Regions from separate parts of the Parasphingorhabdus sp. W113 genome, predicted to be linked through region 2. Evidence: predicted binding sites of a transcription regulator. Region 2 holds the regulator's gene; the other holds the start of a gene.
The links. Region 2 encodes LexA, which represses DNA repair genes until DNA is damaged. Its sites were predicted from a motif close to GTTCCNCNCTTGTTCT; they were not measured.
Positions count from the first base shown of each region.

Region 1 (4,113 bases), 870 kb from region 2:
GACAGCAGCACGGCAATCGGCTTGGTGCCCTTGCGCCCGGCCAGAATGATCATCAAAATGGTCGTGAACGGCACCGCCAAAATCGCGCCCGGAATACCCCAGAGAGCGGTCCAGACCGACAGCGCGACGAGCACGACCATCGGGCTGAGATTGACCGATTTGCTCAGCATTCTCGGTTCGACAACATTGCCGATAATCACCTGTGCGGCGGTCATCAAACCGGTCGCGATCAACGGTATGGTCAGGGTTCCGAATTGCGCCACGGCGAACAGCGCCGGAAAGGCGACACCGACAATCGATCCAATATAGGGAATATAGTTGAGCAGCCCGATGATAATCGCCCAAAGCACCGCATATTCGACGCCCAGGACCGCCATGATGATCCAGCAGACCGTGCCGAGAATGATATTGATCAGCGTCTTGGTCGCCAGATAGCTGCCGATATCATGGTTGATCCGGGCGATCATGTTCAGCGTGTCGCGTGATTCCTGGTCGCTGCCAAAGGCGCGCCGCACCTTGGCCGGAAAGCCGGTAATCTCGCTCAGCATGAAGGACGCATAGAGGATGGTGATAAACACGAAGCCGCCAAAGGTGGTCAGCGATGACAGCACCGACTGCGCGATCGCGGCAATATCGATTTCCGTCAGCAGATTATTGGCAAATTCGCTGACCGCCTTGATCACCGCTTCGCTGCTCCGGTCCAGGATCAGCGACGGCGAGGCCATCATGTCAGCCATTTCCGGCTTTGGTGCGGCCACTTCTTCCGGCTGTTGCGGAAACCAGGCGGCAAAGAGATTTTCGAGATTATTCTGATAGCGCGGCAGCGATGGTACCAGGGTTTGCAAGCTGGCCACCAGCATCCGGGTCATCGCGAAAAACAGGAACAATACGCCGAGCAAGGCCAGGGTTGCGCGCACCCACATCGGCGTCCGCCCGAGACCGGGCAAGCGCGCCACCGCGGCGCTGGCGGCATAGAGGATCTGCAACAGGATCACCGCCGTGACGATCGGCAGGATGATGTCCTTGCCGACATAAAACAGCCAACCGATCATGATGGTGATACCGACCGAGAAGAATATTGTACTGACGCGGCCCTGCAACATGGTCTTGATCGGCATCCTCAAACGCGGCGAAAGCCGCAACAACTATTTGATAAAGAGAAAATTCCCGCCTGTCATCACATCATCTCGCCAGCCAGGCCGATAACGGTCTTGACGCCGCCGGTCGTTCTCGGCCAATAGCCGCTATGGCCGACGATATTTCATCCCATTCGCCCGAAGACAAGCATCTCGTATTGAGCCGCCGCGGACTTTTGTTCGTGCTGTCCTCGCCATCCGGCGCCGGAAAATCCACCCTCGCGCGGATGCTGCTGGAATCCGATGACCAGATCGAAATGTCGGTTTCCGTCACCACGCGGCAACAGCGGCCCGGCGAAGAACATGGCAAGGACTATTATTTCGTCAATGGCGACGAATTTGAAGAGATGGTCGCGGATCATGCCTTTCTCGAATATGCGACGGTTTTTGGCAATCGCTATGCGACACCCGCGGCGCCGGTTCAGAAAAGCCTTGAAGACGGCCAGGATGTGCTGTTTGACATTGACTGGCAAGGCACGCAGCAATTGTATCAGCGCGCGGGCGAGGATGTCGTCCGCATTTTCATTCTCCCGCCGTCACTGGTCGCCTTGCGCGCGCGGCTCGAAAGCCGGGCCACGGACAGCACCGAGATTATCGACAGCCGCATGCAGCGCGCAGCCAGCGAAATCAGCCATTGGGATGGCTATGACTATGTCCTGATCAATGATGATCTCGACGCCTGTTTCGCGCGGGTCCAGACGATCCTCGCCACCGAGCGCATGCGGCGGTCACGGCAGACTGGACTGATCGGATTTGTGCGCGATCTGATGGCCCAGGAACGCGGCTGAACCGGCGCCTATTCTGCCGGACGTTTCACATAAAGGCCGTCAAACACCGTCGACCAGGTCGCTCGGTTATCAGATGACGTCTGCCAGTGCTGGCGAACGCTGCCATCCGCATTGGGCGTCCAGGTGACGCGGTTGATCGGCGACCCCGCGACATAGCCGGGCCAGTTGGCATTGCTCAGCACCATCGCGCCATCGGCATTGAGCCCGCCGGCGACGAACAGCGCCGTGCCATCCGCGCCCATCCAGGTCTGGTGCCAGATTTTGCGGGCCCCGTAATAGAAACTCATGCTCATGCCCGTATAGCCGCCCGCGGTTGCATAATCTTCGCGGATGACACAGCCGCCATGCTGCGCGCTGATCCGGTTGACCGCCGTCGGTTTGTCCTGGCCGGCCGGTGTCACGTCCCAGGTACCAATCCAGAAATCAAACGCCCGATATGCGGATGCGGTGCACGGCGGCGCGGGCGTCTGCGGCGGCGGTGCCGGTGCCGGAGCGGCCTGATCGGTGGTTGCCGCAGGCGATGCGGATTGGATAGCGATAAACGCGGCCGGACTGGCCGCGTAAACAGGGGACGACACCAAAATAGTTGCGATCAGAGCGCTGATTAGGGGAACGACGCTCCGGACAATATTTCGGGAAAAGGAGCTTGCCCATGCGGTAGGCAAAAATTCCCGACATGCCAAATCACCAACCACTTTTATCATGCGGTGCCATCCCCCTTTTTGCAGCCAGTCCCCGTCCCGCCATCTGTGAAGGAGACGGAGCGGTTTGCGGCCTGTACCCGGTTTAGCCGACCACTGGCAGCAGCAGCACCCGATTTCGACAAACCGGGAACAGCCTTCGACCGCGGACAGGGGATTTTTATCGACTTAAAACAATATTTCAACCGCACGAACAATCCGCACTTGCCAAAAGAACATATATAGAACATTATACGACCCAATGACCCGCTGGACTCTCCTCTTTTTCTTCGGCAAGACGACCGCATGAGTCTTACCCACATCAAAGTCAAAGGCGCCCGCGAGCATAATCTCAAGGGCGTCGATATCGACCTTCCGCGCGACAAGCTGATCGTTATTACCGGGCTTTCCGGCAGCGGAAAGTCGTCGCTAGCGTTCGACACCATCTATGCCGAGGGCCAGCGGCGCTATGTCGAATCGCTGTCCGCCTATGCCCGGCAATTTCTCGAGATGATGCAGAAGCCGGATGTCGAGCATATCGAGGGGCTTTCCCCGGCGATTTCGATCGAACAGAAGACCACATCGCGCAATCCGCGTTCGACCGTCGCCACGGTCACCGAGATTTATGACTATATGCGCCTGCTCTGGGCGCGGGCCGGGGTGCCCTATTCGCCGGCGACCGGAGAGCCGATTACCGCCCAGACGGTCAGCCAGATGGTCGATCGGGTCATGGCGCTGCCCGAAAAAACCCGCTTCTACCTGCTCGCGCCGGTCGTCCGCGGGCGCAAGGGGGAATATCGCAAGGAATTGCTCGAATGGCAAAAAGCCGGCTTCACACGGGTGCGCGTCGACGGCGAATTTTACGATATCGAGGAAACCCCCAAGCTCGACAAGAAATTGAAACATGACATTGAGGTCGTGGTCGACCGCCTGGTCGTGCGGGATGGCATGGAAACCCGGCTTGCCGACAGCTTCGAAACCGCCTTGCGGCTGGCCGACGGGCTCGCTTTTGTCGACCTGGCGGAGGGGATTGTCCCCGGCCGCGCCGAAGCCGAAACCGGCACCAAGATGAAAGGCACCGGACTGCCCGACAACCGGATTGTCTTTTCCGAGCGCTTCGCCTGCCCGGTCAGCGGCTTCACAATCGAGGAAATCGCGCCGCGCCTGTTCTCGTTCAACGCCCCGCAAGGCGCCTGCCCGGCCTGTGATGGTCTTGGCGAGAAGCTCCATTTCGATACCCAGCTGGTCGTGCCCAATCCGGCTTTGTCGATCAAACAGGGGGCGGTCGTACCCTGGGCCAAGTCTAACCCGCCGAGCCCTTACTATATGCAGGTGCTCGGCAGCCTCGCGAAGCATTTCGAATTTTCGCTCGACACCCCGTGGCAGGATCTCAGCGAACATCATCGCGATATCATCCTCAACGGCACCCAGGGGCTGCCGGTCACATTGCGCTTTCAGGATGGCCGCAAGAGCTATGAAGTGAAAAAGCCGTTTGAAGGCGTGGTCGGC
Region 1 covers NZ_CM146328.1:765,431-769,543, reverse strand. The annotation lists gene ACZ1GS_RS03665 (AI-2E family transporter) at 1-1,118, opposite strand, end outside; gene gmk (guanylate kinase) at 1,247-1,924, shown strand; gene ACZ1GS_RS03655 (hypothetical protein) at 1,933-2,505, opposite strand; gene uvrA (excinuclease ABC subunit UvrA) at 2,911-4,113, shown strand, end outside.
Region 1: uvrA (excinuclease ABC subunit UvrA) is a predicted target of LexA. The motif match lies at 2,838-2,853, and genes of this name have one in related genera.

Region 2 (4,113 bases):
TTGCGCGAGCCGGGCGTTTCTTTGACACCGCACCAGATTCCGGCCAGCAACGATGTCATGCTGTCAGCGATGATGGCCGAAATACCGGTTAAAACGCGTATGATTAGCCGGGTTCCCGATCGCCTGGACACCGTTTGCACCGCGCTCCACAGCGCCCGTGATTGTGACGTCATCGTAACCATTGGTGGCGCTTCGGTCGGCGATCACGACCTCATTGCCCCGGCCTTTGACCGGCTCGGGGGCCAAACCGATTTCTGGAAGATTGCAATGAAGCCCGGCAAGCCGCTCATGGCCGGCAAACTCGGAAATTCAATAGTAATAGCATTGCCCGGCAATCCCGGATCCGCCTTTGTCACAGCCACGCTGTTTCTTTTGCCCTTGCTCCGTTTCATGGCCGGCGCCAAAAAATATCTCCCGCACACAGGTTCGGCCCGGACGACGGCGGACCTACCGCCAACCGGTCAACGCGCCGAGTTTCTCCGGGCCTTTGTCGACGGCGACATGATTACCCCCTATGCCAGTCAGGACAGCGCCAAATTGTCGGTTCTGGCAGCCGCCAATGCGTTGCTCATCCGTCCGGCCCATGCCGACCCCGTCGCCGAAGGGAAAGCAGTTTCTTTCATTGCGATTTAGGCGAAACGGATGGGGAACAGATAAGACTTGACTTATCCCGGTTTGTTTCATAATTGTTCTGTATTCGTTCTCTATATAGGACCGTAGCATGCTGACACCCAAACAACATGAACTGCTCTGTTTCATTCATAATCGATTGGAAGAATCGGGTGTATCCCCGTCTTTTGAAGAGATGAAAGACGCACTGGGCTTGAAATCGAAATCGGGTGTGCACCGGCTGATCAGTGCATTGGAAGAACGTGGCTTCTTGCGGCGCCTTCCCAATCGTGCACGGGCACTGGAAGTGATGAAATTACCCGAAGGCGGTGCGCTGAAATCGGCCCCGTCCAACGTCGTCAGCTTGGCAGCAGAGGCACCAAAACCGGCACCGATGCAGGAAATCCCCGTCGCCGCCAATGATGTTATCGAAATCCCCCTCCACGGCAAAATTGCTGCCGGTGTGCCGATCGAGGCGCTTGAAGGCCAGTCGGCGCTCAGTGTACCGGCGGCGCTTTTGGGTTCCGGCGAGCATTATGCGCTGGAAGTATCCGGCGATTCCATGATCGATGCTGGCATATTGGACGGCGACTATGCGCTGATCCAGCGGACGGAAACGGCACGCAACGGCGAAATCGTCGTGGCCTTGGTCCACGAAGAGGAAGCGACGCTGAAATATCTGTTCAAGGATAGCGGTCAGGTGCGGCTTGATCCTGCAAACCCGGCCTATGAACCGCAGGTCTTCGGGCCTGACGAAGTCCGTATCCAGGGCAAGATGGCTGGGTTGTTGCGTCGTTACAATTAGCAAGCTGGCCTCTTAGGGGGCTTTCAGAGTTTCTCTCTGGATGCCCGCCGGATCGACCACCGGGTCGCGGACCGGAAGCGGGTCACGCGGCTTTAGCCGGATCCAATGATGGCGACCGGTGCGCTGCAGGACGGTCAGAACCTTTCTTTTCGACAAATCGACTGTCATGCCGCCGGTTTGCGCGAGCAAAACCTTGTCCGCCTTGAACCAGCGCGGCTGGCAGCTCGCTGGCAAACGGCGTTCGCTGATCACGATATCGGCTCTGCGGCAGGCGGCGGACAAGGAAAGAGCCGGAATATAGTAGGAACTCCGCGTGGCAAGGATGATCCACTCATGACCAGAGCGATCCTCAACTGTCACCGCGCAGCTGTCGGCGTTGCAGTCCGCACCGGGCCAGTCTTCCAAGGCGGTTGCGGCCTCTGAAATTGCGGCGTTTTCCAGTATCATGTCCCGGATAAAATCACCGCTGCGATTGCGCAACATCGCTAGCTCTCCTGCTTTGGACCGAATAGCCAGATGGCGGCCATCGCCCGTAATATAGAGATCGGGTGGATGACCACTGGCCACCATGGCTATGCCGAATGCCACTGGAACAGCGCCCCAGAACCGCCACGCACCGCGCCACAGCGCCAGCCAGAGACCACCGGCAATCATCAAGCCGAAAGCGCCATGCGCCATAGTTGATATCAGGGTTACCGAACCGGGACGACTGGACACGAAATGGGCCAGCCAGAGCAAGCTATTCAAGGCGTTTTCAGCGGCGAACCATAGCGGCGCCCCCCACCCGATACTGTCGAGGGCGAGCGCCAGTGCAATCAAGGGCATGATCACGAACGTGGTCAGCGGGATCGCAACGACATTGGCCAACGCGCCGTAGACACCGGCCTTGTGAAAATGAAACAAGGCAATCGGCATCAACACCAGTTCGACCAGCAATCCGGTCAGGAACAGCGCCAGTATGAAGCGCCCGATCCGCTTCGCAAGCCGCTCTTCCCGCCGCAGGAATAGCGCTTTGATACGCGGATGCTCGTGCATCGCGATTATTGACGTAACGGCTGCAAAACTGAGCTGAAAGCTGGGACCAATGAGGGATTCAGGCCAGAACAGCAGGACGAGCAGTGCGCCGGCGGCGACCATCCGCAAGGTAATGGCGCTGCGCCCGATCAGCATCGCCATGAGCACCAGCAAGGCCGCGACACAGGCCCGGATCGTCGGCACCTGCGCGCCTGTCAAAAAAGTATAGGCAAGGGCCGCAACAGCCGCACAACCCGCAGCGATGAGCGGCAGTCTGACGCGTACCGCCCATCCGGGAACGAGCGCCAAGATGCGCAGCACCAGAATGTAGACAGCACCGACAACGGCTGTAACATGCAGACCGCTGATCGAGAGGAGATGAGCCAATCCGCTGTGGCGCATGGCGTCGGCATCCGCCTCGCCAATCGCGCCGCGATCACCGGTCGCGAGCGTTGCGCCAATGGCCCCTGCCCCCTCTGCCATTTGCTGCTGGACGTGGCGGGACAATTCCCGGCGATATCGGGCAAAGGCGAAAATCGGTTTGGCGCGGGACACGACCGTGACATTGCCGAGCAATTGTCCGGTCGCGCCCAATCCGAGAAACCAGGCCCGCCGGGAAAAGTCATAGGCCCCCGGTAACGCGGCCATCGCCGGGGGCATCAGACGCGCCCGCAAAGTGATCACCGATCCCGCCGGCAAGGATTGCGGCATTTTCACCAGCGGGACGTTGACCCGGACCCGCGGAGGGATATCCGATGTGCCAGCGGTTCGCAGCGTCAGGCGCACCTGATCGCGCGCCAGAACAATCTCCGATCGCTCAACCGCAGCGGTAAACGTGGCCACGATAGGTCGCTCTGGCACCGGCCCGGCTACCGTGACAGACCGCAGCCAAATCAGCGCACAGCCCGCAGCCGTCACCGTCACAAAGATGAGCAGAGCCCTTGCGGTCCGGCTATGGCCTGCTGCGCTTTTGACAGATAAGGCCAACCCGCCACAACCGAGCAGAAAACCGCACCAAAGACGCCAGTCGGCGAGCAGGAACCAGATCGTGATTCCCAGTCCCAGCGCGACCGGCGCCCACAGCGCCAGTTGATCACGCTCTTTGTCCAATTGAACTTCAAGCCATTCGAAAATCGCCCAAATTCCAAGATATTCAAGCAATTGTCGTCGGTGAAACGCCATGCTAAGGGGCAGATCAATTAAACCGGCCCTGACCCGCATTCCGAATGATTTGGAAAAGGCGCTGTCAGCATCCGGATCCTTTTCATTCCGCATTTTTCGGGCTTAACACAGGAATTTTTCGACCGTGAATCCAGATCCCAATCGAACAGTGGTAACGCGCTTTGCGCCGTCACCTACCGGTTTCCTTCATATCGGCGGCGCGCGCACCGCGATGTTTAACTGGCTTTTTGCCCGCCATCACGGTGGCAAGGCTCTGTTGCGGATTGAAGATACCGACAAGGCGCGCTCAACCCAGGCCGCCATTGATGCGATTCTGGAAGGGCTCGACTGGCTGGGTCTCGACTGGGATGACGAACCTGTTTTTCAATCTGACCGGGCCGCACGCCACGCCGAAGTCGCCCATCAATTGCTGGACAGCGGCAATGCCTATAAATGTTTCGCAACCCCGGAAGAGCTGACCGCGATGCGCGAGCAGCAAAGGGCGGAGAAGAAACCGATGCGCT
Region 2 covers NZ_CM146328.1:1,633,473-1,637,585, reverse strand. The annotation lists gene ACZ1GS_RS07770 (molybdopterin molybdotransferase MoeA) at 1-633, shown strand, start outside; gene lexA (transcriptional repressor LexA) at 722-1,414, shown strand; gene ACZ1GS_RS07760 (ComEC/Rec2 family competence protein) at 1,427-3,703, opposite strand; gene gltX (glutamate--tRNA ligase) at 3,735-4,113, shown strand, end outside.